One region of the Pseudomonas sp. S30_BP2TU TE3576 genome, then DNA from elsewhere that is predicted to be linked to it. Evidence: predicted binding sites of a transcription regulator. Region 1 holds the regulator's gene; the other holds the start of a gene.
What was found. The regulator sigma-54, encoded in region 1, starts transcription at its own class of promoters, with help from an activator protein. The targets are predictions, from matches to a motif close to ANTGGCATNNANNTTGCTNT.
Positions count from the first base shown of each region.

Region 2: ABIA48_RS05875 (circularly permuted type 2 ATP-grasp protein) is a predicted target of sigma-54. The motif match lies at 11,944-11,963, and genes of this name have one in related genera.

Region 1 covers NZ_JBNDLK010000001.1:2,318,274-2,333,515, reverse strand. Annotated here, with positions in the region: gene ABIA48_RS10645 (carbon-nitrogen hydrolase family protein) at 1-334, shown strand, start outside; gene tldD (metalloprotease TldD) at 347-1,789, shown strand; gene yjgA (ribosome biogenesis factor YjgA) at 1,838-2,362, opposite strand; gene pmbA (metalloprotease PmbA) at 2,471-3,817, shown strand; gene ABIA48_RS10625 (HPr family phosphocarrier protein) at 3,923-4,198, opposite strand; gene rapZ (RNase adapter RapZ) at 4,214-5,071, opposite strand; gene ptsN (PTS IIA-like nitrogen regulatory protein PtsN) at 5,074-5,538, opposite strand; gene hpf (ribosome hibernation-promoting factor, HPF/YfiA family) at 5,551-5,859, opposite strand; gene ABIA48_RS10605 (RNA polymerase factor sigma-54) at 5,934-7,427, opposite strand; gene lptB (LPS export ABC transporter ATP-binding protein) at 7,612-8,337, opposite strand; gene lptA (lipopolysaccharide transport periplasmic protein LptA) at 8,337-8,885, opposite strand; gene lptC (LPS export ABC transporter periplasmic protein LptC) at 8,872-9,444, opposite strand; gene ABIA48_RS10585 (KdsC family phosphatase) at 9,452-9,976, opposite strand; gene ABIA48_RS10580 (KpsF/GutQ family sugar-phosphate isomerase) at 9,976-10,950, opposite strand; gene ABIA48_RS10575 (ATP-binding cassette domain-containing protein) at 11,227-12,036, shown strand; gene mlaE (lipid asymmetry maintenance ABC transporter permease subunit MlaE) at 12,036-12,833, shown strand; gene mlaD (outer membrane lipid asymmetry maintenance protein MlaD) at 12,833-13,300, shown strand; gene ABIA48_RS10560 (MlaC/ttg2D family ABC transporter substrate-binding protein) at 13,312-13,965, shown strand; gene ABIA48_RS10555 (STAS domain-containing protein) at 13,962-14,267, shown strand; gene ABIA48_RS10550 (BolA family protein) at 14,383-14,622, shown strand; gene murA (UDP-N-acetylglucosamine 1-carboxyvinyltransferase) at 14,645-15,242, shown strand, end outside.
Region 2 covers NZ_JBNDLK010000001.1:1,297,885-1,313,126, forward strand. Annotated here, with positions in the region: gene ABIA48_RS05830 (crotonase/enoyl-CoA hydratase family protein) at 137-826, shown strand; gene ABIA48_RS05835 (lysophospholipid acyltransferase family protein) at 1,041-1,763, shown strand; gene ABIA48_RS05840 (magnesium and cobalt transport protein CorA) at 1,911-2,882, shown strand; gene ABIA48_RS05845 (amidotransferase) at 2,986-3,714, opposite strand; gene ABIA48_RS05850 (3-hydroxyacyl-CoA dehydrogenase NAD-binding domain-containing protein) at 3,810-5,954, opposite strand; gene ABIA48_RS05855 (acetyl-CoA C-acetyltransferase) at 5,979-7,184, opposite strand; gene ABIA48_RS05860 (c-type cytochrome) at 7,788-8,609, shown strand; gene ABIA48_RS05865 (transglutaminase family protein) at 8,733-9,542, opposite strand; gene ABIA48_RS05870 (alpha-E domain-containing protein) at 9,539-10,489, opposite strand; gene ABIA48_RS05875 (circularly permuted type 2 ATP-grasp protein) at 10,502-11,911, opposite strand; gene ABIA48_RS05880 (ribonuclease E inhibitor RraB) at 12,279-12,623, opposite strand; gene ABIA48_RS05885 (hypothetical protein) at 12,834-13,067, opposite strand; gene speE (polyamine aminopropyltransferase) at 13,244-14,119, opposite strand; gene ABIA48_RS05895 (PLD nuclease N-terminal domain-containing protein) at 14,347-14,538, opposite strand; gene ABIA48_RS05900 (hypothetical protein) at 14,621-15,151, opposite strand.

The sequences.
Region 1 (15,242 bases):
GGAACTGATTACCGCCCCCTCGGCGTTCACGGCGGTGACCGGCGCGGCGCATTGGGATGTGCTGATTCGTGCGCGGGCCATCGAGACCCAATGTTACGTACTCGCGGCTGCCCAGGGCGGGACGCATCCGGGGCCAAGGGAAACCTTTGGACATGCCGCCATCGTCGACCCGTGGGGGCGTGTGCTGGCGCAACAGGATCAAGGCGAGGCCGTGCTGCTGGCCGAACGCGACAGCAGCGAACAGGCGTCCATCCGGGCGCGGATGCCGGTGTCCAGTCACCGGCGCTTTTTCTCGCAGGGCGCCCAGCGACCTGCATCAGAACGACGAATTTAAGGCGTAAAGCATATGAGCGAGTTGTTGTCCTCAGTCAGTGAACACCTGCTGGCGCCCGGTGGCGTCACGATCGAGAGCCTGCAAGGCGTGCTCGGCGATCTGGCCGGCCCGGGCATCGATGCGGCCGACCTGTATTTCCAGGGGCAGATCTCCGAGTCCTGGGCGCTGGAAGATGGCATCGTCAAGGAAGGCAGCTTCAACCTTGACCAAGGCGTGGGCGTGCGTGCGCAATCGGGCGAAAAAACCGGTTTTGCCTACAGCAATGCCATCACCCTGGAAGCCCTGGGCGCGGCGGCACGTGCTGCCCGTTCGATTTCCCGGGCCGGGCAGCACGGCACCGTACAGGCATTTACCCGTCAGGATGTCGCGCAGCTGTATGCGCCGGACAATCCGCTGGAAGTGCTGACCCGTGCCGAGAAAGTCGATTTGCTCAAGCGAGTCGATGCCGCAACCCGCGCCCTGGACCCACGTATCCAGCAGGTCACCGTGAGCATGGCCGGTGTCTGGGAGCGGATTCTGGTGGCTTCCACCGATGGCGGCCTGGCGGCGGATGTGCGGCCGCTGGTACGTTTCAACGTCAGTGTGATCGTCGAGCAGAACGGTCGCCGCGAGCGCGGCGGTCATGGTGGTGGCGGTCGGACCGATTACCGCTATTTCCTCGGCGAAGACCGCGCCATGGGCTATGCCCGCGAAGCGTTGCGTCAGGCACTGGTCAACCTTGAAGCGATACCGGCACCGGCCGGCACGTTGCCGGTGGTACTCGGCTCCGGCTGGTCGGGCGTGCTGCTGCACGAAGCTGTCGGTCATGGTCTGGAAGGCGACTTCAACCGCAAGGGCAGCTCGGCTTATAGCGGGCGCATGGGCGAGATGGTTGCGTCCAGGCTGTGCACCATTGTCGATGATGGCACCCTGGCCGGCCGCCGTGGCTCGTTGAGCGTCGATGACGAAGGCACGCCAACCGAGTGCACCACGCTGATCGAAAACGGCGTACTCAAAGGCTACATGCAGGACAAACTCAACGCCCGCCTGATGGGCGTGGCGCGCACCGGTAACGGCCGTCGCGAATCCTACGCGCACCTGCCGATGCCGCGCATGACCAATACCTACATGCTCGCCGGTGAAAGCGATCCGGAAGAAATCATCGCTTCGGTGAAACGCGGCATCTATTGCGCCAACCTCGGCGGCGGTCAGGTGGACATCACCAGCGGCAAGTTCGTGTTCTCCACCAGCGAGGCGTACCTGATCGAGGACGGCAAGATCACCGCTCCGGTCAAAGGCGCAACCCTGATCGGCAACGGACCGGAAGCCATGAGCAAAGTGTCGATGGTGGGTAATGATCTGTCGCTGGACAGCGGCGTGGGCACGTGTGGCAAGGATGGGCAGTCGGTGCCGGTGGGTGTCGGCCAGCCAACGCTGAAGATTGATGCGATCACCGTGGGTGGCACGGGCGCTTGATGGAACGAGCTTCGGGTGAGTCGCGTCGCGACTCACCCGATTCGAGATTCAACGCAGTCCGCGTTGAGTCTCGTCCAGCTCACGGATGTACTTGAAGATTTTACGGCTGGAAGCAGGAGGCTTGTTTTGCGCAACCTCATGCTGGGCCTGACGGATCAGGGAGCGTAGTTGCTGGCGATCCGCGTCGGGATATTCGACGACGAATTTCTCCAGTACGGCGTCGTCGCCGGCAATCAGACGATCGCGCCAGCGTTCCAGGTTATGGAAGCGTTCGTTGTACTGGCGAGTGGAGGCATCGAGTTGATCGAGCAGAACCAGAATCGCGTCAGTGTCCTGATCGCGCATCAGTTTGCCGATGAACTGAAGGTGCCGTTTACGCGCGATGTTCGCGGTGTGCTTGGGCGCATCGGCCAGGGCCCGGCGCAATCCGTCGGTCAATGGCAGTTTGTTGAGCAAGTCAGGCTTGAGCGTTGTAAGGCGCTCGCCGAGGTCAACCAGAGCATGCAGCTCGCGTTTGACCTGGGATTTGCTTTTTTCTCCCGTATCGAGGGAGTCGTCGTAAGAATCAACCATGGTGGCAGTCCGCAAAGAAACGCCGCCATGATAACCAGTCGGGGGCCACTTGTCCGGCCCGGTCGCTCGATGACCGTTACCGAAAGCAGAATTTGAGTGGAGAACAGCATGAGTGCAGTTGAAAGCGTCGGCCCACAAGCGTTGCCGGCACTGCAGGAACAAGTCGAGCAGATCATCGCTGAAGCCAGGCGCCAGGGGGCCAGCGCCTGTGAAGTGGCGGTGTCACTGGAGCAGGGCTTGTCGACTACGGTGCGCCAGCGTGAAGTCGAAACAGTCGAATTCAACCGCGACCAGGGTTTTGGCATCACCTTGTACGTCGGCCAGCGCAAAGGCTCGGCCAGCACGTCGGCCAGCGGTCCGGAGGCGATTCGCGAAACGGTTGCCGCTGCACTGGCCATCGCCAAGCACACCTCGGAAGATGAGGCCTCGGGCCTGGCGGATGCCGCGTTGATGGCACGGGATATCCAGGATTTCGACCTGTTCCACGAATGGGACATCACTCCGGAGCAAGCCATCGAGCAGGCCCTGGCCTGTGAAGCCGCGGCGTTTGCCGCCGACAGCCGGATCAAGAACGCCGATGGCACCACCCTCAGCACCCATCAGGGCTGCCGCGTTTATGGCAACAGCCACGGCTTCATTGGCGGCTACGCATCGACTCGCCACAGCTTGAGCTGCGTGATGATCGCCGAAGCGGACGGCCAGATGCAGCGCGATTACTGGTACGACGTGAACCGCCAGGGCAATCTGCTGGCCGATCCGGTCAGCATTGGCCAGCGCGCTGCGCAACGGGCGGCGAGCCGTCTGGGCGCGCGTCCGGTGCCGACTTGCGAGGTGCCGGTGCTGTTTTCCGCAGAGTTGGCAGGGGGGCTGTTCGGCAGTTTCCTGTCGGCGATTTCCGGCGGCAGCCTGTACCGCAAGTCATCGTTCCTTGAAGGCACGCTGGGGCAGAAGCTGTTTCCGGAGTGGCTGACCATCGACGAGCGCCCACACTTGATGCGTGCGATGGGCAGTGCGGCGTTCGATGGTGATGGTTTGGCCACCTACGCCAAACCGTTCGTCGAAAAAGGCGAGTTGGTGTCGTACATCCTCGGCACCTACTCTGGCCGCAAGCTCGGAATGCCAAGCACGGCCAACGCCGGCGGCGTGCACAACCTGTTCGTCACCCATGGCGATGAAGACCAGGCGGCCTTGCTGCGACGCATGGGGCGCGGGCTGTTGGTCACCGAGTTGATGGGCCAGGGGCTGAACATGGTCACCGGTGATTATTCCAGGGGTGCGGCGGGTTACTGGGTCGAGAACGGCGAAATCCAGTTCGCGGTCCAGGAAGTGACCATCGCTGGCAACATGCGCGACATGTTCAAACAGATCGTCGCCGTGGGTAATGACCTGGAGCTGCGTAGCAACATTCGCACGGGCTCGGTACTGATCGAGCGGATGACGGTGGCGGGTAGCTAAGCTTTGCGCTAAACAAAAAAGGCGTGCCACCCATCGGGTGGTACGCCTTTTTTTGCGACTTGAATGGGGCCTGCAGGAGCACGGCTTGCCGTTACTGGACGACGTTTATTCGCCTTCGTCGAAGTAGTTATTGATCAGGGCCACCAGCGCGTCCATCGCTTCCTGTTCCTGCTCGCCTTCTGTGCTCAGATGGATTTTGGTGCCCTTACCGGCAGCGAGCATCATCATGGCCATGATGCTTTTGCCGTCGACTGTGGATTCAGGTGTGCGTCCTACCCTGATCGTGCAGTCCTTGAACTGGCCGGCGACCCCGACGAATTTTGCAGACGCCCGGGCATGCAGCCCCAGCTTGTTGATGATTTCGATTTCCCGAGCAGGCATCGCGATGTGAATCCTTTAGCTGAGGTCGCGGTGGCGAACCTGGACGTTCTTCAGGGTTTTTTGCAGCGCCTGCCCCAAACGCTCGGTCAGGTAGACGGAGCGGTGATGTCCGCCTGTGCACCCAATGGCAATGGTGACGTAGGCGCGGTTGCTGGCGGCAAAACGAGGCAGCCACTTTAGCAGGTATGTGGAAATGTCCTGGAACATCTCTTCCACATCCGGCTGTGCCGCCAGGTATTCGGCAACCGGTTGATCGAGCCCGGACTGTTCGCGCAATTCCGGTTTCCAGTAAGGGTTGGGCAGGCAACGCACATCGAACACCAGGTCGGCGTCCACCGGCATGCCACGCTTGAACCCGAAGGACTCCACCAGGAACGCGGTGCCCGGCTCGGGCTGATTCAACAGGCGCAGTTTGATGGCGTCGCGCAGTTGATACAGGTTCAGGCTGGTGGTGTTGATCTTGAGGTCGGCGAGGTCGGCAATCGGCCCGAGCAGGACGCTCTCAACGCTGATGGCTTCGGCCAGCGAGCGGTTGGCGTTTGTCAGGGGGTGCCGTCGGCGGGTTTCCGAGAAGCGCTTGAGCAGGGTTTCTTCGTCAGCGTCCAGATACAGGACATCGCACTGGATGTGGCGGCTGCGGACTTCTTCGAGCAGCTCGGGGAAGCGTGACAGGTGACTGGGCAGGTTGCGGGCGTCAATGGAAACGGCGACCAGCGGTTGTAACAGCTCGGTATGAATCAAGGCGCGTTCGGCCAGCTCCGGCAACAGACCGGCAGGCAGGTTGTCGATGCAGTAGTAGCCGTTGTCCTCAAGAACATTGAGGGCGGTACTTTTACCTGAGCCGGAACGGCCACTGACGATGATCAAGCGCATGATTACTGACCGTTTTGCTCATCCAGGACTACCTGATACAGGGCTTCGTTGCTTGCAGCATGACGCAGCTTTTCGCGTACATCCTTGCGGTCGAGCATGCTGGCGATCTGTCGCAGCAGTTCAAGGTGCGCATCGGTAGCGGCTTCCGGGACCAGCAGTACGAACAGCAGGTCAACCGGCGCGCCATCGATGGCGTCGAAATCGATAGGGGCGTCCAGGTGCATCAATGCACTGATGGGCGAAACACAGCCCTTGAGACGGCAATGTGGAATAGCGATGCCGTTGCCAAAACCGGTGGAACCGAGTTTTTCACGGGCAATCAGTGCCTCGAAGACATCTTGCATCTCCAGAGCCGGCACTTCGCGGGCGATCAGATTGGCAATTTGTTCGAGAGCTTTCTTTTTACTGCCGCCCGGCACGTTCACCAGGGAACGGCCGGGGGTCAGGATACTTTCAAGTCGGATCATGGGTAGGGAGTGTTAACGACCGGTTGCGCCCTGAAGGAGGCTCTGGGTCTTTTCCTTATGCTTTTTGAGTTGTTTATCCAGCTTGTCGGTGAGTGCGTCGATCGCGGCGTACATATCGGTATGTTCCGCGTTTGCGACCACTTCATTCCCGGGAATATGCAGCGTGGCTTCGATTTTCTGCTTCAGTTTTTCGACGGTCATCGTGACCTGCACATTAGTGATCTTGTCGAAATGTCGCTCCAGTCGTTCGAGTTTTTCGCCGATGTAGGTGCGAAGAGGTTCGGTCACTTCCAGTTGGTGTCCACTGATGTTGACTTGCATACAGCTTCTCCTTCGTTGCCAGTGCATAAAGCGGTAGATCAGATGATCTACCACTGGAACGCTGTGGCGTGGCCCTACATCAACCGCTTGCGTTCACTCGAAGGCGCGATCCCGAGGGATTCGCGGTACTTGGCGACGGTACGGCGGGCCACCTGAATGCCTTGTGCCTCCAGTAAACCAGCGATCTTGCTGTCACTCAACGGCTTTTTCTGATTTTCCGCGGCAACCAGTTTTTTGATGATCGCGCGGATCGCCGTGGACGAGCATTCACCGCCTTCGGAGGTGCTTACATGACTGGAGAAAAAGTATTTCAGTTCATAAATGCCCCGGGGGGTGTGCATGAACTTCTGGGTGGTCACCCGTGAAATCGTCGACTCATGCATGCCGACTGCTTCGGCGATGTCATGCAGGACCAGCGGCTTCATGGCTTCGTCGCCATATTCGAGGAACCCGCGCTGATGCTCGACGATCTGGGTGGCCACTTTCATCAGGGTTTCATTACGGCTTTGCAGGCTCTTGATGAACCAGCGGGCCTCCTGCAACTGATTGCGCATGAAGGTGTTATCGGCACTGGTGTCGGCGCGGCGCACAAAACCGGCGTACTGGGCGTTGACCCTTAGCCGTGGCACCGATTCCTGATTCAGCTCCACCAGCCAGCGCTCGTTGTCCTTGCGCACGATAACGTCAGGAACGACGTACTCGGCTTCAGTGGACTCGATCTGCGAGCCTGGGCGTGGGTTGAGGCTCTGGACCAGCTCGATGACCTGGCGCAGTTCATCTTCCTTGAGCTTCATGCGGCGCATCAACTGGCTGTAGTCGCGGCTGCCAAGCAGGTCGATGTAGTCGGTGACCAGGCGCTTGGCCTCGGCCAGCCAAGGGGTTTTGGCAGGCAGCTGGCGCAGTTGCAGCAGCAGGCATTCGCCCAGATTGCGGGCGCCGATGCCGGCGGGCTCGAATTGCTGGATGCGATGCAGGACAGCTTCGATTTCGTCCAGTTCTATGTCCAGTTCCGGATCGAAGGCTTCGAGGATCTCCTCGAGGGTTTCATCCAGATAGCCCTGATTGTTGATGCAGTCGATCAGGGTCACGGCGATCAGACGATCGGTGTCGGACATCGGGGCCAGGTTCAGTTGCCACAGCAAGTGGCTTTGCAGGCTTTCGCCGGCCGAGGTGCGGGTGGTGAAGTCCCACTCGTCATCATCATTGCTGGGCAGGCTGCTGGCGCTGGTCTGGTAAACGTCTTCCCACGCGGTGTCGACGGGGAGTTCGTTGGGGATGCGCTCGTTCCAGTCGCCCTCATCGAGGCTGTCAACCGTCGGGGCGCTTTCCTGGTAGGAGGGTTCCTGAATGTCGGTGTTGGGCTTTTGTTCGGTGTTGTCGGCCAAGGGGTCGGAATTGTCGAAGTCGTCGCCTTCTTCCTGGCGTTCGAGCATCGGATTGGACTCCAGGGCCTCCTGGATTTCCTGTTGCAGGTCCAGGGTCGACAATTGGAGCAGGCGGATGGCCTGTTGCAGCTGCGGTGTCATCGTCAGCTGCTGGCCCATTCTCAAGACTAGCGATGGTTTCATGGCAGGGGCTTAACACCTTAATTCGCCGGCGCACATGCGCCATCCACTACAGGGCGCCGGGGCGCCAAACATAAGCAAATTATATGCCCGAAACTGAAGTGTTTGCCTAGAGCGCAGTAACAATAAAAACCTGTTGATTTTTATTGTTACTGCGGTCTGGCATTCGCCATGACTGCTTCAGCGCTTACAGGCGGAACTCATGGCCAAGGTACACTTCCTTGACCAGGTTGTTGGCCAGGATGGTTTCAGCGTCACCTTCGGCGATCAACTGGCCGTCGTTGACGATATAGGCCGTTTCGCAGATATCCAGGGTTTCACGAACGTTGTGGTCCGTGATCAGCACGCCAATGCCTTTGGCCTTGAGGTGGTAAATAATCTGTTTGATGTCGCCGACCGAAATCGGGTCCACGCCGGCGAAGGGTTCGTCGAGGAGGATGAATTTCGGATTGGTGGCCAGGGCGCGGGCGATTTCCACGCGACGGCGCTCACCGCCGGACAGGCTCATGCCGAGGTTGTCGCGGATGTGGCTGATGTGGAATTCCTGCAGCAGGCTTTCCAGTTCCTTTCGACGACCAGCCTTGTCGAGTTCCTTGCGGGTCTCGAGGATGGCCATAATGTTGTCGGCTACCGACAGTTTGCGAAAGATCGATGCTTCTTGCGGCAAGTAGCCGATACCGGCCTTTGCGCGGCCGTGCATCGGCTGGTGGCTGACGTCGAGGTCGTCGATCAGGACGCGGCCCTGGTCGGCCTGTACCAGGCCGACGATCATGTAGAAGCAAGTGGTTTTGCCGGCACCGTTGGGGCCAAGCAGGCCGACGATCTGACCGCTGTCGATGGATAGGCTGACATCGCGCACGACCTGGCGGCTCTTGTAGCTCTTGGCCAGATGCTGAGCTTTCAGAGTTGCCATTACTGGGCCTTTTGCTCGTCGGTTTTCTTTTTCGGCTGGATCACCATGTCGATGCGCGGGCGCGACTCGGTGACCTTGCTGCCCGTGGCGCGACCGGCGCTGGCGAGCTTCTTGACCGTGTCGTAGACGATTTTTTCGCCTTGGGTGACGTTGTTGTCCTTGTCGACAACTTTGGCCTTGTCGATCAGTACGACGCGGTTTTGCGCGGCGTGATACTGGATGGTCACGCCCCAGCCCTGAACAGGCTTGGTATCGCCGGCCGTTTGCAATTGCTCGAAGTACGCCAGATTGCCCACCGAGGTCACTACGTCGATGTCACCGGTCGGAGTGCGGGTGATGGTAACGGTGTTGCCTGTCACCTTCATCGAGCCTTGGGTGATGATCACGTCACCCTTATAGGTGGCGATACCTTGCTTGTCGTCCAGTTGGGCATCGTCGGCCTGAATGCGGATAGGCTGCTGTTGATCTTCCGGCAGAGCCCAGGCGCTCACGCTTCCCAGTGCTGCGCTCAGACTGAGCAAAATCGGGAGGGTTTTAACGAGCCTCATACTGTCCTCTTACGTTCGATAGCAGGTGTATCCTGCTTTCTTTCAAATACGCCTTCATTCCCTTGCCAGTCGATACACCGCCAGCGCCGTCGATTCTAACGTCTTGCTCGGTCTGCGCATATTGCTGCTGCGGGAACACGGTCATGCGGGTGCTGGTGATCAGGGTCTTGCGGTTTTTCTCGTCGAAACGCGTGATACGCACGTCATCGATCAGTTCGACCTGTGTGCCGTCAGGGTTGACCTCGCCGTGCAGGCTCTGGACGTGCCACGGAAATTCAGTGCCGCGGAACACATTCAGGTCGGGGTTGGTCAACAATGTCACCTCGGTCGCTTTCAGGTGCTCGACCTTGTCGGACACCAGATCATATTGCAGCTTGCCGTCCGGCAGGTACTGCACGCTGTGGGCGTTGATGGCGTAATAGTCGATCGCGCTTTCATCGACCGGCGTTACCGGCTTGTCGAGAAAGCGTTCCGGGCTGATGTTCCAGTAGCCAACCGCGGCGAAAATCGCCACGATGCAACTGAACAGCAGGGTGTTGCGAAACTTTTTGCTCAGCATAGTGGGCTCACAGGTACGCCGTATTGGCCGCATCGAGGCGGTCCTGGGCGCGCAGGATCAATTCGCAGAATTCGCGAGCGGCACCTTCGCCGCCACGGGCGAGGGTGATGCCGTGAGCGTGTTCACGCACGAAACTGGCGGCATTGGCCACTGCCATGCCCAGGCCGACGCGGCGAATCACCGGAAGGTCCGGCAGATCATCGCCGAGGTAGGCAACCTGTTCATAGCTCAGATTGAGTTGGGCCAATAGCTCATCGAGTACCACCAGTTTGTCTTCACGTCCCTGATACAGATGCGGGATACCGAGGTTCCTGGCTCGCCGTTCGACCACCGGGGTCTTGCGGCCACTGATGATGGCCGTCTGCACGCCGGCAGCCATCAGCATCTTGATGCCCTGGCCGTCGAGTGTGTTGAACGTCTTGAATTCGCTGCCGTCTTCGAGGAAGTACAGGCGCCCATCGGTCAGCACGCCATCGACATCGAACACCGCCAGTTTGATCTGTTTGCCGCGTTGCAGCAGGTCTGCACTCATTACATTACTCCTGCGCGCAGCAAGTCGTGCATGTTCAAGGCGCCGACCGGGCGGTCTTCGCTGTCGACCACGACCAGCGCGTTGATCTTGTGGTCTTCCATGATTTTCAGCGCTTCGGCGGCGAGCATCTCGGCACGCGCGGTCTTGCCATGGGCTGTCATGACCTGGTCGATGCAGGCACTGTGGATGTCGATGCTGCGGTCCAGTGTGCGGCGCAAGTCACCGTCGGTGAAGATTCCGGCCAGTTTGCCGTCGGCTTCCAGGATGACGGTCATGCCCAGGCCCTTGCGGGTCATTTCCATCAGGGCATCCTTGAGCAGGGTGCCGCGCTGGACCTGCGGCAGTTCCTGGCCTGCGTGCATGACATTTTCCACTTTCAGCAGCAGGCGTCGGCCCAGGGCGCCGCCGGGATGGGAAAAAGCGAAGTCTTCGGCGGTAAAGCCACGCGCTTCCAGCAGCGCGACTGACAGGGCGTCGCCCATGACCAGTGCGGCGGTGGTCGACGAGGTGGGTGCCAGGTTCAACGGGCAGGCCTCGTGCTCGACGTGGACGTTCAGGTTGACCTCGGCGGCTTTGGCCAGCGGCGAGTCAGGATTGCCGGTCATGCTGATCAACTGAATGCCCAGGCGCTTGATCAGTGGCAGCAGGGTAACGATTTCATTGGTGGAACCGGAGTTCGAGAGCGCCAGAATGATGTCGTCGCGGGTAATCATGCCCATGTCACCGTGGCTGGCTTCAGCCGGGTGCACAAAAAATGCCGTGGTGCCGGTGCTGGCCAGGGTCGCGGCAATCTTGTTGCCGATGTGCCCCGACTTGCCCATGCCGACCACGACCACGCGGCCTTTGCTGGCCAGAATCATCTCGCAAGCGCGTACGAAATCTGCGTCGATATGGGGTAGCAGGCCTTGCACGGCTTCTACTTCGAGGCGGATGGTGCGTTGTGCTGATTGAATCAGGTCGCTGGATTGGCTCATGTCAGAAATCGTATAGCCTGATGAAAAGGCGGCGATTATAGCGGTTATGATCGAATCCCTCACGCAAGTTCGTCGCGCATTGTTATTTTCAGTTACCGGAAACCTTCTAAATGGGGCTTTCAAGCTGACATGCAGTTGAACATGACCCGGCTTTGGCCTTGGGGACGCAGCCTTTGCAGTGGTATAGTTCGCCGCCAGTTCGGCCTGCCCGGGAGGTATGTGCTTTTGTCAGAAAGCCAGGCGTCCGAGTGAGAGGCTGCATCGCAAGGAGTTTAGATGAGTGCCGATAACGCCTACGCGGTCGAGCTGAAGGGACTGTCCTTCAAGCGCGGTGCGCGCAGCATTTTCAACAATGTCGATATCCGTATCCCTCGCGGCAAGGTCACCGGCATCATGGGACCTTCCGGGTGTGGCAAGACCACGCTTTTGCGTCTGATGGGCGCCCAGTTGCGGCCCACCAAGGGCGAAGTCTGGGTCAATGGTCAGAACCTGCCAAAACTGTCGCGCAGCGATCTGTTCGATGCGCGCAAGCATATGGGCGTGCTGTTTCAGAGCGGTGCCCTGTTTACCGACCTCGATGTCTTCGAAAACGTCGCCTTCCCATTGCGTGTCCATACGCAACTGCCGGATGAAATGATCCGCGACATCGTCCTGCTCAAGCTGCAGGCCGTGGGCTTGCGGGGCGCCATCGAGCTGATGCCCGATGAGCTTTCCGGCGGCATGAAGCGCCGTGTTGCGCTGGCGCGGGCGATTGCCCTCGACCCACAGATTCTCATGTACGACGAGCCCTTTGTTGGCCAGGACCCTATCGCAATGGGCGTTCTGGTGCGTCTGATTCGCCTGCTCAACGATGCGCTGGGCATCACCAGCATCGTGGTATCCCATGACCTGGCCGAGACCGCGAGCATTGCCGATTACATTTATGTGGTGGGCGATGGTCAGGTGTTGGGGCAGGGCACGCCGGACGAGTTGATGAACTCGGATGAGCCGCGCATTCGTCAGTTCATGACCGGCGAACCCGACGGCCCGGTCCCGTACCACTTTCCAGCGACGGATTACCGCGCAGATCTTCTGGGGAAGCGCTGATGCGCAGAATTTCATTGATAGAGCGCGTTCGCCGCTTCGGTCAGGCCGGCATCGATGCGTTGGCGGTGTTCGGGCGTTCGAGCTTGTTCCTGTTCCATGCCTTGCTCGGCCGCGGCGGTATCGGTGGCAGCTTCGGGCTGCTGGTCAAGCAGTTGCATTCGGTGGGCGTGATGTCCCTGGTGATCATCGTGGTCTCCGGGGTGTTCATCGGCATGGTGCTGGCGCTGCAGGGCTTCAACATTCTCTCCAGCTATGGCTCAGAGCAGGCTGTCGGGCAGATGGTTGCCCTGACGCTGCTGCGTGAACTGGGGCCGGTGGTGACTGCTTTGCTGTTCGCCGGGCGCGCAGGTTCCGCGCTGACCGCCGAAATCGGCAATATGAAGTCCACCGAGCAGTTGTCCAGCCTGGAAATGATCGGGGTTGACCCGCTCAAGTACATCATCGCACCACGCCTGTGGGCCGGTTTTATTTCCCTGCCGGTGCTGGCGATGATTTTCAGTGTCGTGGGTATCTGGGGCGGCTCGTGGGTAGCTGTCGACTGGCTGGGGGTCTATGAGGGCTCCTACTGGTCGAACATGCAGAACAGCGTGACGTTCACCGACGATGTGCTCAACGGGATCATCAAAAGTATCGTCTTTGCCTTTGTCGTGACCTGGATTGCCGTATTCCAAGGCTATGATTGCGAACCCACTTCCGAGGGGATCAGTCGTGCCACTACCAAAACCGTTGTATATGCCTCGTTGGCAGTACTCGGCCTGGACTTTATTCTGACCGCCTTGATGTTTGGAGATTTCTGATGCAAAACCGCACCCTGGAAATCGGTGTCGGCCTTTTCTTGCTGGCTGGCATCCTGGCTTTGCTCTTGTTGGCGTTGCGGGTCAGCGGCCTGTCCCCGAGCCCGAGCACCGACACCTATAAACTTTATGCCTACTTCGACAATATCGCCGGTTTGACTGTCAGAGCAAAGGTGACCATGGCCGGTGTGACCATCGGCAAGGTCACGGCCATCGATCTGGATCGCGACAGTTTCACCGGTCGGGTGACCATGCAGCTGGAAAAACGCATCGATAATCTTCCGGCGGACTCTACTGCATCTATCCTGACTGCTGGCCTGTTGGGCGAGAAGTACATCGGTATTAGCGTGGGTGGGGAAGACACCCTGCTCAAGGATGGTGGAACCATCCATGACACGCAGTCATCGCTGGTGCTCGAAGACCTGATCGGTAAATTTCTTCTCAATACCGTTAGCAAAGAAGCTAAATGAGGAACTGGTAAATGATCTCTATCTTGCGACGTGGCCTGTTGGTACTGCTCGCGGCGCTGCCACTGGTGGCCAATGCCGTGGCGTCACCTTCCGCGCACGATCTGGTACAGGACACCACTAACCGGATGCTGGCCGATCTGGCGGCCAACAAAGAAAAGTACAAGCAGGATCCGCAGGACTTCTATACGGCGCTAAACGACATCGTCGGGCCGGTGGTGGATGCCGAGGGTATTTCCAAGAGCATCATGACGGTCAAATACTCGAAGAAAGCTACGCCTGCGCAGATGAAAACCTTCGAAGAAAACTTCAAGAAGGGTCTGTTCCAGTTCTATGGCAATGCCTTGCTGGAGTACAACAACCAGGGCATCACCGTTGAACCTGCCAAGGACGAGTCGGGCAACCGTACCAGCGTCGGCATGACCGTCAAGGGCAGCAGCGGCTCGATCTATCCAGTGTCCTACACGCTGGAAAAGATCAACGGCGAGTGGAAGCTGCGTAACGTCATCATCAACGGCATCAATATCGGCAAGCTGTTCCGCGATCAGTTCGCCGACGCGATGCAGCGCAATGGCAATGACCTGGACAAGACCATCAATGGTTGGGCCGGGGAAGTCGCCAAGGCCAAGGAAGCCACCGACAAGAAACCAGGGCAGTCAGCCCAATGAGTGAATCGGCAGTCCAGATGGATGAAGCGGGCGAGTTGCGACTCAGCGGCGTGCTGGATTACCGCACCGGCCCTGGCCTGCGCGAGCAGGGCAAGGCGCTGATCAAGGCCAGCAAGGCCGTGGCGCTGGTGGTCGATTGCTCGGCGGTGACCAAGTCCAGCAGTGTCGGTTTGTCGTTGCTGCTGTGTTTCATCCGCGATGCGCAGGAGGCCGGCAAGGCCCTGAGCATCCGTGGGATGCCGGACGACATGCGTGAAATCGCTCAGGTCAGCGAAATGACCGAGCTGTTGGCGCATCCCTGAACCGCATCTATAAAGAAGCCCCCCGTCAGAGTCCTGTGAATGCGGGGTTCGCAGGCGCGGGGCTTTTTTGTATGATGTCCGACCCGCGCGCACAGGGCGCCGATTGAGGTTGAGCATGCAGGCCGTAGAAGTGAAGAGCTTCCTTGAAGGAAAGCTGCCAGGAATTCAGGTAGAAGTTGAAGGCGAAGGCTGCAACTTTCAGCTGAACGTGATTAGCGATGAACTGGCGGCACTGAGCCCGGTCAAGCGTCAGCAAAGCATCTATGCCCATTTGAACCCGTGGATCGCCGATGGCAGCATCCATGCGGTCACTATGAAATTTTTCAGCAGCGCGGCCTGGGCCGAGCGCACCTGAGCCCAAGGGCGTCGAGATTCTTATGGATAAATTGATTATTACTGGCGGTGCTCGTCTTGACGGCGAAATCCGCATCTCCGGGGCAAAGAACTCTGCCCTGCCGATCCTGGCTGCCACCTTGCTGTGCGATGGCCCGGTGACCGTGGCCAACCTGCCACACCTGCACGACATCACCACCATGATCGAGCTGTTCGGCCGCATGGGCATCGAGCCGGTGATCGACGAGAAACTCGCCGTCGAAATCGACCCGCGCACCATCAAGACCCTGGTCGCACCGTACGAACTGGTTAAAACCATGCGTGCGTCGATCCTGGTGCTGGGTCCGATGGTTGCCCGTTTCGGTGAAGCCGAAGTCGCCTTGCCTGGCGGTTGCGCCATTGGTTCGCGTCCAGTCGACCTGCACATCCGTGGCCTTGAAGCCATGGGCGCGGTCATTGACGTCGAAGGCGGCTACATCAAGGCCAAGGCGCCTGAAGGCGGCCTGCGCGGCGCGCACTTCTTCTTCGATACCGTCAGTGTGACCGGTACCGAGAACATCATGATGGCCGCCGCCCTGGCCAAGGGTCGCAGCGTACTGGCCAACGCCGCGCGCGAACCTGAAGTGGTCGACCTGGCGAACT
Region 2 (15,242 bases), 1.0 Mb from region 1:
GAGGGGAATGCGCAGCAGGCACGGCGGGCTGCGCCTGGCGGGCAGGCAAAGGGTGACTGGCGGGTCAGTCACGGCGCTTTACCTGGCCTGCGGCGGTGGGTAACGTCTGCCCAACTTTACTGAAAGGATTAGCGTCATGAGTGAGTTGATTTCCTACCATCTCGAAGACGGTATCGCGACCCTGACCTTGAGCAATGGCAAGGTCAATGCCATCTCCCCGGATGTGATTGCCGCGTTCAACGCTGCGCTGGATCAGGCGGTGACTGATCGTGCAGTGGTGATCATTACCGGCCAGCCGGGCATTCTCTCCGGCGGATATGACCTGAAGGTGATGACTGCCGGCCCTAAAGAAGCCGTGGCGCTGGTGACCTCCGGCTCGACACTGGCCCGCCGCTTGCTGTCGCACCCCTTCCCGGTGATCGTCGCGTGCCCGGGGCATGCGGTGGCCAAGGGTGCGTTTCTGTTGTTGTCGGCCGACTATCGCATCGGCGTCGACGGTGCGTTCAGCATTGGTCTGAACGAAGTGCAGATTGGCATGACAATGCACCACGCGGGCATCGAGATCGCACGCGATCGCCTGAGCAAAGTCGCGCTGCAGCGCTCCGTGGTCAATGGTGAGATGTTCAATCCACAAAGCGCCGTGGCTGCCGGTTTCCTTGATGTGGTGGTGTCGGCCGAGGAACTGCAAGGCGCAGCGCTGGCGGCGGCACGCCAGTTGAAGAAGATCAACATGACCGCGCACAAGAACACCAAATTGAAAGTGCGCAAAACGCTGCTGGAGGCCCTGGACAACGCGATCATCCAGGACCAGGAACATCTGGTTTAACTCCGGATCTGCAACAACGAAAAGCCCGACCGTCGTGTCGGGCTTTTTCATACGTATTGCGGTTAAACGTCTGTAACCGCTCTAGACCGCGTCTGACCCATAAGTCGGAAACATCAGCACAAACATCGGCTATCTCCCACTTCCCTGGCAGCAATTGCCGAAAACAGTGCACATCCGTACACTGCGCCACCTTTTGTCCCGGTGGGGCCTGTAAATGCTGTTTTTGTTTCGTATGTCATTGATGGGCCTGCACTTTATCGTGGCGGGTGTGCTGGGTGTGACTCTCGGCCTGTGCCGGCCGTTCAACCCGGACAACAGCCGCTTGTGCGCACGCCTGTATGCCTGGCCGGCCATGTGTATTTTGCGTTTGCGGGTGAAGGCCGAAGTCGGACCGTTGATGGACAAACCTGACAGCTGCGTGATCGTCGCCAATCATCAATCCAACTACGACCTGTTTGTGTTTGGCAACGTGGTGCCCCGTCGTACCGTGTGCATTGGCAAAAAAAGCCTGAAATGGGTGCCGCTGTTCGGGCAGTTGTTCTGGCTGGCCGGCAATGTGCTGATTGACCGTGGCAATGCGCACAAGGCGCGCCAATCGATGTTGACCACCACCCACACCCTGCAAAACAAAGACACTTCGATCTGGGTTTTCCCGGAAGGCACGCGCAACCTGGGAGAGGACTTGCTGCCCTTTAAGAAAGGCGCCTTCCAGATGGCCATTGCCGCCGGGGTGCCGATCGTGCCGGTGTGTGTCAGTAGTTACGTCAAACACATGCGATTGAACCGCTGGCGCAGTGGGAAAATTCTGATTCGCTCGTTGCCGGCGATTCCCACCGCCGGATTGAGCCTGGACGACATGCCCATGCTGATTGCCCAGTGCCGCGAGCAGATGCGTGAATGCATCGAATCGATGGACCGGCAACTGCAAGCTGCCTGAATGAAACCCGCCAAGTGCGGGTTTTCTTTTGCCCCTGAACTCTGCAGATTTAGCTGACTCTCAAGCATCGCCAAGGCTAAGCTGAACAATGCCTGCCATTGCGTTTATCGCTAATAGAAAGCTGCCAATAAGAAGTGAACCACCATCATGGGTAGAGTTGTTGCTGCTGCGGTTTATAGCGCCGGTAAGAGAGTCACCAATATCACCCTCGACGAAGGCGCAGCCTGGGCGGCAAAGCCAGGGCACTTTGTCTGGATCGGCCTCGAGGAGCCGAACGCCGAGGAACTCTACAATCTGCAACGCCAGTTCAACCTGCACGAACTGGCCATCGAAGACGCCCTGGAAAAGCACAGCCGGCCGAAGCTGGAAACCTTCGGCGATGCACTGTTCATCGTGACGTATTCGCCCATCCGCCATGAAGGCAAACTCGAGTTCATCGAGACGCATATCTTTGCCGGCAATGGCTACATCATTACGGCGCGCAACGGTCACTCCGCGTCCTACGCCCATGTCCGACAACGCTGTGAGGCGCGTCCGCTATTGCTTGAGCACGGGGAAGATTTCGTACTCTATGCCATCCTCGATTTTGTGATCGAGAACTACCAACCGATGGGCGAAGCCATTCACGGGGAAATCGATGAACTGGAGCGCAACGTGTTGTGCGGCGTGCTGAATGACTACGACATCCAGAAGCTGCATGGCCTGCGTCGTGATGTTTTGCGCTTGCGTCGTTATGTGGCACCGATGATTGAGATAGGAGAGGAACTGCAGAGGCTGAGTTTCCCGTTCATCGACAAGAATATGCGGCCGTACTTTCGCGATGTGCAGATTCATGTGACGCGGCAGATGGAAGACCTGACGACGCTGGCGGATATTGCCAGCCAGACGATTGAGGTCGGGGTGCTGTTGGAGGCCTCACGCCAGAGCGTGGTGCAACGCAAGTTTGCGGCCTGGGCGGCGATTCTGGCCTTCCCGACGGCGGTGGCGGGGATCTACGGGATGAACTTCCAGAACATGCCGGAGTTGAACTGGCAATACGGCTACTTCGGGGTGCTAGGGTTTATTACAGTGGGTTGCTTGGGGTTGTGGGCGAGTTTCAAGAAGTCCGGTTGGCTGTAGGACAGTGTACCCACAGTGAAAACCGGTTGCCCCATTCGCGAGCAAGCCCGCTCCCACCTGTTGATCGCATTTCAATGTGGGAGCGGGCTTGCTCGCGATGCTTTCAGCCTTTGACAGCTGCCGGCTTATGCGCGACAAACCGCATCATCCACTCGGCAACCGTGGTGCCGTGGTGTTCCTGTTCCAGGCTCGCGATACCTTTGGAGTAGACCTGCTCGCCCAGTGCCTGCTGGCGAATCTCCAACAGGGCGCGGGAGTAGTCGTGGATGAATTCCGGATGCCCCTGGAAGCACAGCACCTGATCGTTGATGTGGTAGGCGGCATACGGGCAGAAATCGCTGGAAGCGATGACCGTGGCGTTTTCCGGCAGCGTCGTGACCTGATCCTGGTGGCTGATCAGCAACGTCAGTTCTTCGCGCACCGGGCTCATCCATGGCGCCTTGGCGGCCATTTTGTACTTGTGCGTGCCGACGCCCCAGCCCTGGGTGGCGCGTTCGCTCTTGCCACCGAGCAGCAGTGCCAGCAACTGATGGCCGAAGCAGACGCCCAACAACTTGTCGCCGCGCTCGTAGCGGGCCAGCAGATATTTCTTGAGGGTTTCGATCCACGGGTCGGTGCCGAAGGAGTCAGCCTTGCTGCCCGTCACCAGGTAGGCGTCGAACGCCAGGTCGTCGCTTGGGTATTCACCCTGCACCACGTTGTAGACAGTGAACTCGGCGGCAATCGGCTGCTGCGAAAACAGGTGTTTGAACATCTGCCCGTAGCCCTGATATTGGTCAACCAATTCCGGACGCAGGTGGTCGGTTTCCAGAATGCAGATGCGTAACGACATAAAAAATACCTGACACGTGATGGGAATAATGCACACCCCAGAGCCTGCCTCGAAACACCGTGACAAGGCAAGCCCCGAAATGCGTCATCGCCCCCTTAGAACGTCTCCCCTTTGGCTGCCTTATCCAGCAGCAATGCGGGTGGCGCGAACCGCTCGCCATATTGCTTGGCCAGATACTGCGCCCGGGCGACAAAGTCCTGCACGCCGTACTGGTTGATAAATTGCAACGCTCCGCCGGTCCAGGCGGCAAAACCGATACCGAAGATCGAGCCAACGTTGGCATCCGCCGTCGAGGTCAACACGCCCTCCTCCACACAGCGCACGGTTTCGATGGCTTGCACGAACAGCAGGCGATCTCGCACGTCCTTCGGCGAAATCTGCCCGTCGGTTTTCTCGAAGCGGGTTTTCAACTCAGGCCACAGGTGTTTCTGGCCGCCCGCCGGATACTCGTAGAAACCTCCACCGGCAGCCTTGCCCGGACGCTTGAACTCATTGAGCAGCACGTCAATCACGGTAAATGCCGGATGTTCTATCAGCGTTTTCCCTTCAGCTTGCAGGTCCTTGGCGGTTTGCAGGCGGATATGGCTCATCAGGCTGAGGGAAACTTCGTCAGAGATCGCCAGCGGTCCTACAGGCATGCCGGCTTTGCGCGCTTCAGTCTCGATCATCGCTGCGTTGACGCCTTCGCCCAGCATGGCAATGCCTTCGTTGGTGAAGGTGCCAAACACCCGCGACGTGAAGAAACCGCGGCTGTCATTGACCACAATCGGGGTTTTCCTGATTTGCAGGACGTAATCGAATCCGCGGGCCAGAGTTTCGTCGCTGGTATTGGCGCCCTTGATGATTTCCACCAGCGGCATTTTTTCCACGGGGCTGAAAAAATGCAGGCCGATGAACTTGCTCTGGTCGGGTACGGCGCACGCCAGGCCGCTGATCGGCAAGGTCGAGGTATTGGAGGCGATCACGGCGTGCGCACCGACGACCTTCTGCGCCGCCAACGAGACCTTGGCCTTCAAGTCACGATCCTCGAACACGGCCTCGATGATCAGGTCGCAACCGGCCAGGTCGGCATCGCTTTCGGTGGTTTGAATGCGCGCCAGCACCGCGTCACGTTGCTCGATGCTCATTTGTCCGCGAGCGACTTTCTTGTCCAGCAGCGCCGCCGAATGCGCCTTGCCCTTCTCTGCCGCGGCGAGGGTGATGTCCTTGAGCACCACATCGATACCCGCCGATGCGCTGACAAACGCGATACCGGCGCCCATCATCCCGGCGCCGAGCACGCCGACCTTGCGAGTGACATAAGGCGCAAAACCTTGAGGCCGCGAGCCACCGGCATTGATTTCATTGAGCTGGAACCAGAACGTACCTATCAGGTTTTTCGAAATCTGGCCGGTGGTCAACTCGGTGAAGTAGCGGGTTTCGATCAGATGCGCGGTATCGAAATCCACCTGGGCGCCCTCCACCGCCGCGCACAGGATCTTCTCCGGCGCGGGCATCGTGCCCTGGGTTTTGCTGCGCAGGATCGACGGTGCAATCGCCAGCATCTGGGCGACTTTCGGACTTGATGGTGTGCCGCCCGGAATCTGGTAGCCCTTCACGTCCCAGCGCTGCACCGCCGCCGGATTGGCGAGAATCCACGCCCTCGCCTTGGCCAACAGGTCTTCGTGATCGGTCGCCAGTGCGTCGATCAATCCTGCCTGCAACGCCTGTTGTGGTCGCACCCTCTTGCCTTCAAGCAGATAAGGCAGGGCTTTTTCCAGGCCGAGCATACGCACCATGCGCACCACGCCTCCGCCGCCCGGCAGCAGGCCGAGGGTGACTTCCGGCAGGCCGAGTTGCACCGACGGGTTGTCCAGCGCCACGCGGTGATGGCAGGCCAGGCAGATTTCCCAGCCGCCACCCAATGCGGCGCCATTGATCGCGGCAACCACTGGCTTGCCGAGGGTTTCCACGGTGCGCAACTGGCCCTTGAGGCTCAGCACCATGTCATAGAAGGCTTTCGCCTGGGGCTTGTCGACCTTGATCAGTTCATTGAGGTCGCCGCCAGCGAAGAAAGTCTTCTTGGCCGAGGTGATGATCACTCCGGCGATGTTGTCCTTGTCGGCCACCAGCCGCGCAACGCAGTCAGCCATGGCCTCGCGGTACACCGCGTTCATGGTGTTGGCGCTCTGGCCCGGCAAGTCGATGGTCAGGACGACGATTTGGTCCTGGCCTTTTTCGTAACGAATGGCTTCGTTCATAACGAGATTCCTTGAAGTCCGGGCTCAGAGGCGTTCGATGATGGTGGCAATGCCCATGCCGCCGCCGACACACAGGGTCGCGAGGCCATAACGCAGGCGTCGGGCTTCCAGTTCATCCAGCAGTGTGCCGAGAATGGCGCACCCGGTGGCACCCAGCGGATGGCCCATGGCGATTGAGCCGCCATTGACATTGACCTTGTCCGGATCGACGGCCATGTCCTTGATGAATTTCAATACCACCGAAGCGAACGCCTCGTTGACCTCGAACAGATCGATGTCCTCGACCCGCAGCCCGGCCTTGGCCAGTGCCTTGCGGGTCGCGGGGGCGGGGCCGGTGAGCATGATGGTCGGATCGGTGCTGGTGACCGCCGTGGCGACGATCCGCGCCCGTGGCTGCAAGCCCAGCGCCCGGCCCTTGGCTTCGGAGCCGATGAGCATCAGCGCCGCGCCATCGACAATCCCGGAGCTGTTGCCGGGGGTGTGCACATGATTGATCCGCTCGACATGGCTGTAGACCCGCAGCGCGGTGGCATCGAACCCCATCTGCCCCATCATCTCGAAACTCGGCTTGAGTTTGCCCAGGCCTTCCAGGGTCGAATCGGCGCGGATGAACTCATCGTGATCGAGCAGGATGATGCCGTTCTGGTCCTGCACCGGCACCAGCGACTTGCTGAACGAACCGTCGGCCCGGGCCCGCGCAGCCTTTTGCTGGGAATGCAGCGCGTAGGCATCGACATCCTGACGGCTGAAGCCTTCAAGGGTGGCGATCAGGTCGGCGCCCACGCCCTGTGGCGTGAAGTGACTGTGCAGGTTGGTTTCCGGGTCCAGCGCCCAGGCCCCGCCATCGCTGCCCATCGGCACCCGGGACATCGACTCGACACCGCCGACCACCACCAGGTCTTCAAAACCGGAGCGCACTTTCATCGCGCCGAGGTTGACCGCTTCCAGCCCCGAAGCACAGAAACGGTTGATCTGTACCCCCGCCACACTGACATCCCAATCGGCCACCTGAGCAGCGGTTTTGGCGATGTCGGAGCCTTGATCGCCAATCGGCGTCACGCAGCCGAGCACCACGTCATCGACCTGGCTGGTGTCCAGAGCCGTGCGCTGTTGCAGTGCGGTGAGCAAACCGGCCACCAGGTTCACCGGTTTGACGCTGTGCAAGGCGCCATCGGCCTTGCCTTTGCCACGGGGCGTGCGTAACGCGTCGAAAATCAATGCTTGGGTCATGACGTCCTCGAACCGCAGTGCAGGTGGGTAAATACCGAGTGCTCACTCTTGGCCCGACTCACGTTTGATTCAATGACCGCAGCGCTCACAGACGTTGACGCTGACGCTCAGACGGACGGTAGTCAGCTACCGGATTAACCGATTCAGGACACCAAGCTGTCTAGCCAACGGGCGCCAAAGAAGCTGGCAATAGGCCTCATTCCTTTTTTAAAGCAAATCGTAACAACACCATACGAAATGGATCTAAACCAAGCGCTGCGCGGCCTCTAAGGTGAACTTGTACGAAGTTGTCGTCGGGTTTTGCCGAGGCGCTCGTCACTACAGGAAGTGCAACGCGCTGCCATCATGGAGATATGCAGGCAGGCATCAGGAAATAACAAAAAAGGCGGTCAAGCCATGTTCAAACAATCGAAAGTACGTCAAGCCGGACTCATCCTTTTCGCCACCACGCTGTTGTTGATATTGCCGAACCTGACCAAGGTGATCGGCTAGTCGCGTCTAAAAGATACGGCGTCACGGTTTTTGAATTGCCACTATCAAAATGTGACTGGCCCGCTACCCGGGCCAGCGTGGCTGTGCCAATCTTTGCGGCACTTGCACGACATGGACGGCGATCACTTGAAAATGCTCATTCTGCTCGGGGCCCTGCTGTTCGGCTCGCCCCTGTATGCCGCACAGCTGAACCTGGAGCTGGGCGCGAACAGTCGCACCTGGCAGACCGAGGAACTGCTCAAGCATCCTCAAGTCCAGACCATCGACATCAACAACGACGTTTCCTACAAACGGGACATGAGTTACCGCGCAGTGCCACTGTCCGCACTGCTGACCGGCATCAAGCCCGACGACCACCTGCAAGCCGTGGCCCTGGATGGCTTTGCCGCCGAAATGGCCGCGGCGCCGCTGCTCAATACCCAGGGTGCCCGGGCCTGGCTGGCGATTGAAGACCCGGCCAAACCGTGGCCACCGCTAGCAGAAGGCAAGCCGGGCGCCGGGCCGTTCTATCTGGTCTGGGCCAATCCGCAGGCTGGCAATATCAGCCCCGAACAATGGCCGTTCCAGGTGGCGAGCATCAAACGCCTGGCGCCCGTGGCCGAGCGTTTTCCCGCCCTGCTGCCCGATCCGGCCCTGAAGGCGGATGATCCGGTGAACAAGGGTTTTGCGTTGTTCCAGAAGAACTGCCTGGCGTGTCATCGACTCAATGGTGCCGGGGACGCGCAGTTCGGGCCGGACCTGAATATTCCGTACAACCCGACCGAGTACTTCGGCGCGGACTTCCTCAAGCGCTACATTCGCGACCCACAGAGCTTGCGCCAGTGGCCACAGGCGAAGATGCCCGGGTTCTCGGCCGAGGTATTGCCGGATGGGGATCTGGGGATGTTGGTGGGGTATTTGAAGCATATGGTTGGGCGTAAGATTCAGCACTAGCACTGACATGATCCCTGTGGGAGCGAGCTTGCTCGCGATAGCGGTGTGTCAGTCACGGTAGTATCGACTGAAAGGTCGCCATCGCGAGCAAGCTCGCTCCCACGGGATTTTGCAGGCCTCTGATTATTGCTGCTGCACCGAAATCACCGGAGCGGGTGTCGGTGACACCAGCACCTTGGCATGCATCTGCTCACACCCGCCGCCCCGGCGCATACCCCGTACCGGGCAGGCATCCAGATAATCCAGGCCCACCGCCAGTTTCAGATGGCGTTCCGGCCGGGCCAGTTCATTGGTCACGTCGAAGCTGTACCAGGCATCATCCAGCCAGGCTTCAGCCCAGGCATGACTGGCCAGGTGTTCGCTGTTTTCGCTGTACAGATACCCCGACACATATCGAGCCGGAATGCCCAGGCTGCGGGTGCAGGCAAGAAACGCATGGGTGTGGTCCTGACACACGCCGGAACGCCCGGCAAACGCCTTGGCCGCGCTGGTGTCGACTTCCGTAGAGCCCGGCGTGTAGGTCATATGCTGGTTGAGCCCATGCATCAGATCGATCAGTGCCGTGCGATCGCGGCGTTGCTTGCATTCCTTCTCGGCGAACGCACGCAGGGCGGCGTCAGCTTCAGTCAAACGGGTGAAACGCAGAAACGGCAGTGCCGACTGGCTCTCGTGTTCGGCCTCACGCCATTCATCGATATCGACCTGGCCACGGGCGCCGATGATGATCGCCTCGTGGGGCTCATCCATGGTCAGCACATGCAGAATATTGCCGAACGGATCGAGTTGCGCGCGCACCGGGCGCGGCAGGTCGAGCTGCCAACTGAGCACGTGCTGGCGCTCGCTGTCGTGGGGAGTCAGTCGCAGGTACTGGATGCTCGCCCGCACCTGGTCTTCGTAGTGATAGGTGGTCTCGTGGCTAATGGAAAGTCTCATGCGGCCTCCAGATAAGAACTGTGAATCGCGTTACCCAACTGGCGCACCAGCGGGATGAACTCGGTCAGCCAGGCGTGCAGGCCTTCTTCGAGAATTTCATGGATGCCGGTGTAGCGCAGGCGTGCGTCCATTTCTGCCGCCAGGCGCTGTGCAGGACGACCGTTGGCCCCCGGCAATTGCGCGAGGATCAGGTCGATTTCTTCGGTGCAGGCGCGCAGGGATCGCGGCACATCGGCACGCAGCAACAGCAATTCGGCGACATGCCGGGCGCCGGGGGCGTCGCGGTAGATTTCCGTGTACGCCTCGAACGACGACAACGCCCGCAGCAACGCGCTCCATTGGTAATACGCATGGGCAGTGCCATCGCTGACCGCTGCGGCCTGATCGCCAGCCATTTCGTAGCGGGCATCGAGCAGGCGCAAGGTGTTGTCCGCCCGTTCGATAAAGGTCCCCAGACGAATGAAGCGAAACGCATCGTTACGCATGATGGTGCCGTAGGACGCACCCCGGAACAGGTGGGAACGTTCCTTGATCCACTCGCAGAAACGGCTCATACCGTAGCGACTGAGTCCCTGTTCGGCGATACCGCGAATTTCCAGCCAGGTGGCGTTGATGTTTTCCCACATGTCGGCGGTGATGCGCCCACGCACCGCATGGGCGCTGGCCCGTGCGGCACCGAGGCAGCTGTAGATGCTCGCCGGGTTGGCCGCATCCAGAGCGAAGAAATGCAGCAGCCGTTCGGCATGCAGTTCGCCATGGCGCTCCAGGTAATCGTCCAAGGTGCCGGTGATCAACAGCGGCATGGCCAGTTCGTGCAAACCGTCGCCACGACCGTCCTGCGGCATCAGCGACAGCGAATAACTGATGTCGAGCATCCGTGCGAGGTTTTCCGCCCGCTCCAGGTAACGCGACATCCAATACAAATCCGAGGCAGTTCTACTTAACATGGCAGGCTTCCTTTAATCCTCGACCACCCAGGTGTCCTTGGTTCCGCCACCCTGGGAGGAGTTGACCACCAGGGAGCCTTCGCGCAGGGCGACACGGGTCAAACCGCCGGGCACGACCCGGGTTTCGCGACCCGACAAGACAAACGGCCGCAAGTCGATGTGGCGTGGCGCGATGCCGTTTTCGACAAAGGTCGGACAGGTCGACAGCGACAGCGTCGGTTGCGCGATGTACGCGTGGGGCTTGGCGATGATGCGCGCACGGAAGGCTTCGATTTCCGCCGCCGTCGCCGCCGGCCCCACCAGCATTCCGTACCCGCCAGAGCCTTGGGTTTCCTTGACCACCAGTTCTGGGAGATTGGCCAGCACATGGGACAGTTCAGATGGATTACGGCATTGCCAGGTCGGCACGTTCTTCAGGATCGGTTCTTCATCCAGGTAGAAACGGATCATGTCGGTAACAAACGGATACACCGACTTGTCGTCCGCCACCCCGGTGCCGATGGCATTGGCCAGCACCACGTTGCCGGAACGGTAGGACGACAGCAGCCCAGGCACGCCGAGCATCGATTCCGGATTGAAGGCCAGCGGATCGAGGAAGGCGTCATCGAGGCGACGATAAATCACGTCGACCGCTTTCGGCCCGTCGGTGGTGCGCATGTAGACCTTGTCGTCACGCACGAACAGGTCAGCGCCCTCCACCAGTTCCACGCCCATTTCCCGCGCCAGGAACGCATGCTCGAAGAACGCACTGTTGAAGCGCCCCGGCGTCAGCACCACCACGCTCGGGTTATCGATGGGGCTTGAGCTTTTCAGGGTGTCGAGCAGCAGGTTCGGATAATGGTCGATAGGGGCGATGCGTTGCGCCGCGAACAGTTCGGGGAACAGGCGCATCATCATCTTGCGGTCTTCGAGCATGTAGCTGACGCCGCTCGGTGTTCGCAGATTGTCTTCGAGCACGTAGTAGGTGCCGTCGCCGTCGCGCACCAGGTCGACGCCGGAGATGTGCGAATAAATATCGCGGTGCAGGTCCAGCCCCTGCATTGCCAACTGGTACTGCTCGTTGGCCAGCACCTGCTCGGCCGGAATGATCCCGGCCTTGATAATGCGCTGCTCGTGATAGAGGTCGGCGAGGAACATGTTCAACGCCTTGACCCGCTGGATGCAACCGCGCTCGACAATCCGCCATTCGCTGGCGGGGATGCTGCGGGGGATGGTGTCGAAGGGAATCAGGCGCTCTGTGCCCTGCTCGTCCCCGTAAAGCGTGAAGGTAATCCCGGCGCGATGAAACAACAGATCGGCCTCGCGTCGCCGTTGTGCCAGAAGCTCATCAGGCGTCTCGGCCAGCCAACGGGCAAACTCCCGATAATGCGGGCGGACCTGGCCGCCGGCATCGTACATCTCATCAAAATAGGTGCGGTTCATGCCGTACTCCTTGTCACTCGGACGTCCAGACCTTCGCAAGGCCCGTGCCAGCGGCATAAATGCTTTGATATCAATCAGTTGGATAATTAATGCGTATGTACCGCACCATTCCTGTGCGGCAAATGCTCCAATCTGATCGCCCCCGCTTCATTGCAAGGCGTGGTTATCGCCTATCACCAGCATAGCCAGAGTTGATTTCACTGCCCGGTAACGGTTGCGGATAATCCAGGCATTCGCTGAAAAGCTCACCGAACTTCCCTTTTAGCCGCCTGCCCAGGCGGCTTTTTTTGCTGATGTTCAATGCCCCAAAATGAAAACGGCCAACCCGAAGGTCAGCCGTCATTGCCGGTTGTCACTGTTCATAAGGTTATGCGAGTCGCCCTCGTACCTCCTGTTTCACACCCCAGCCTTCGATAATGCCGCCCAGCGGCTCGACTACCGCTTCGAAACCCTGTTCGAAGTCGCCGATGTCGTCGTAGGTGGCATACATGACTTTGCTCAACTCCAGCGCCCAGGCGCCATCGTCGCGCACACTGATTTGCGCATTCAGGGATTCACCACGGTGGAAATGACCTGCCGCCCTGCGTGCCCGCTCCTCGTCCGGGAAAATGGCGTAGAACTCGATGGGATGAAACCGTGAAAAGTCAAAACCGCCTTCTTTCATGCGGCGCAGCACGCTGCTGCTGATGTCTTCTTGATAGGCTGTGCTCATGAAACGTCCTCCTCAAAACGATGGATAGACTTTCCGTACTCCCTCACCCGCAACCGAACAGCGCGAGCGACGGCAACCAATGAGCCGGCGGGAAACAAGCATGGAGCTGACAAGACCAGACCTTAGCGATTCAATCGCTGATCTCGCTTGCAGAGTAGCCTCAAGATAGAGCCTCTGCCAAGGTCTGGATGTGAATGCGACAGGTGTCGTTCAGATTGGAGAAATATCGAGGATTTGAATGCTGTTCTGGAACTTGAGTTCTTTGACGCACGCATCGGCGGTCCGCCCCTCCAGATCGTTCAGATCCAGTTCGGCGACGACAGGAAGAAACCGGGCCTTGATGAGCCTGGCGGCACGCTCGTAGTCCGGGCGCTCGATGCACTCAAAGACCTCGTCGACGGTTTCGCCATGATCATCCACGAAAGTGACCTTCCACTTTTGCATTGCAGCCTCCTCGATAAAACCCATGGATGGGTTTACCTCTATCTCGACCTTGTTAGCTGGCCGATTGTTCCGCCGCAATTCAGTGTGGGAGCGGGCTTGCTCGCGAAGAGGGTGTGTCAGCCAGCAACTCTGTCAACTGACACACCCTCTTCGCGAGCAAGCCCGCTCCCACAAGATCAGTCGTTGCTTGGCTTGTTCACTGCCTGCAACACGTACTGCGGCAGGGCGAAGGCGCCGATGTGAATTTCAGGATTGTAGTAGCGAGTGACGATGCCGCTGCCCGTGAAACGCTGTTGCAGGGTTTCGCGGGACAACTTGCGATAAGCGGTATTAGTGGCGCCCCAGGCGAAGGTCATCGAGCCGCCGATGTAGGTCGGCACGGCGGCCTGGTAGAAGTGCCAGTCCGGGAACAGGCTGCGCAGGCGACCAGCGGTAGTCTTCACTTCTTCGATCTGCATGAACGGCGTGCCGTTCTGGGTCACCAGGATGCCGCCTTCGTTCAGGCAGCGGCGGCAGGCCTGGTAGAAGTTTTCCGAGAACAGCACTTCGCCCGGCCCGATCGGGTCAGTGGAGTCGGAAATGATCACGTCGAATTTTTCAGTGGTGGTGGCGACGAAACGCATGCCGTCGTCGATCACCAGGTTCAGGCGCGGATCATCGAATGCACCCTTGGAGTGATTCGGCAGGAATTCCTTGCACATGTCGACCACGGTGCCGTCGATCTCGACCATGGTGATGTGTTCGACACTGCGGTGCTTGGCCACTTCACGCAACATGCCGCCATCGCCGCCGCCGATGATCAACACGCGCTTGGCGGTGCCATGGGCGAGGATCGGCACGTGGGTGAGCATTTCGTGGTAGATGAATTCGTCGGCTTCGGTGGTCTGGATTACGCCATCCAGTGCCATGACCCGGCCCATGCGCGGGTTTTCGAAGATCACCAGGTGCTGGTGTTCGGTGCGCACTTCGTGCAGCAGTTTTTCCATGCGAAAACGCTGGCCGTAGCCTTCGTAGAGGGTTTCCAGGTAGTCGCTGGTCGGGGTGTTGCTCATGGGAAGTGCTCCGATGAATGCGGGTGGCAACGGACGGTTACCCGCCCATGATGGCCATTCGTTCGTCTCGAATGACCGGGAAAGGCGCGCATTCTACGTCGCGGAAGATGACAGGTCGAATGTGGGAGCGGGCTTGCTCGCGAAGGCGTAGTGTCAGTCGCTATCAATGTTGACTGATTCACCGCTTTCGCGAGCAAGCCCGCTCCCACAGGTTCGGTGTCGTTTGTTCAGATCCGGACATTGCCCCGCGGCCCGGCGATGGCCCAGATAATCAGTCCCAGCACTGGCAATAGCGCAATCAACAACACCCAAAGGATTTTCATCCCGGTCTCGGCGCTACTTTTGAACACGTTGACGATGGCCCAGATATCCAGAGCAAAAATGATCAAGGCAACCAGGCTGTTGAACGTGGAACCCATGGTGACGCTCCTGAAGAGTGATATGCCCTCTTAGGATAGACGGTCGTCGCGAGGGTTCCCTTTTATTGACAGTGTCTGGCTATCAGACGTGGATGGCCACTTTCAGGGCTTCCAGGGACGGCGCGGCTGCGATGCCAACTTCGGCGCACAATTCCAGCACCCGTGGCACGTCGTTGCCGTAGACCAGTACCACCTGCAACTCGTCATCGAGCAACTGGCTGAAGTTCATCAGCGTATAGCCACCGTTTTCCTTGTTCAGGCTGCTCATCTGCACCTGGATGCGGTTGAGCGCGGTCAGGGCTTCGGTCTTGGCCAGTTGCTTGGGTTTGAGATTGAACTCCACTCCCGGGCCAAACGAAGCGACGATCCGGGCGAACAGATCCATGTAGGTGTCAGCCTGGAACAGCACCGTTTCCGGCAGGCTGCCGACCACCACCCACTCACCCAGCGGGATCGGGAAGCTGTCGTCGTAGTTGATGTCCGGGTTGGCGGCCAGAAAGGTATCCGGATCGGCGTAGGCCTGGGCCGCTTCGTCTGCGACCTTGAGAATTTCGTCTTCGCCCATGCACCCGGAGCTGATTTTGCTGATAAGTTCGACGAGTGCGGCTTTCATGGGGCGGATCCTGTAGCGAGAGGAATTTTGAGGGCGCGAAGGATAGCGCATAAAGCAGACGCTGCGGACCTTGTGGCGAGGGGGCTTGCCC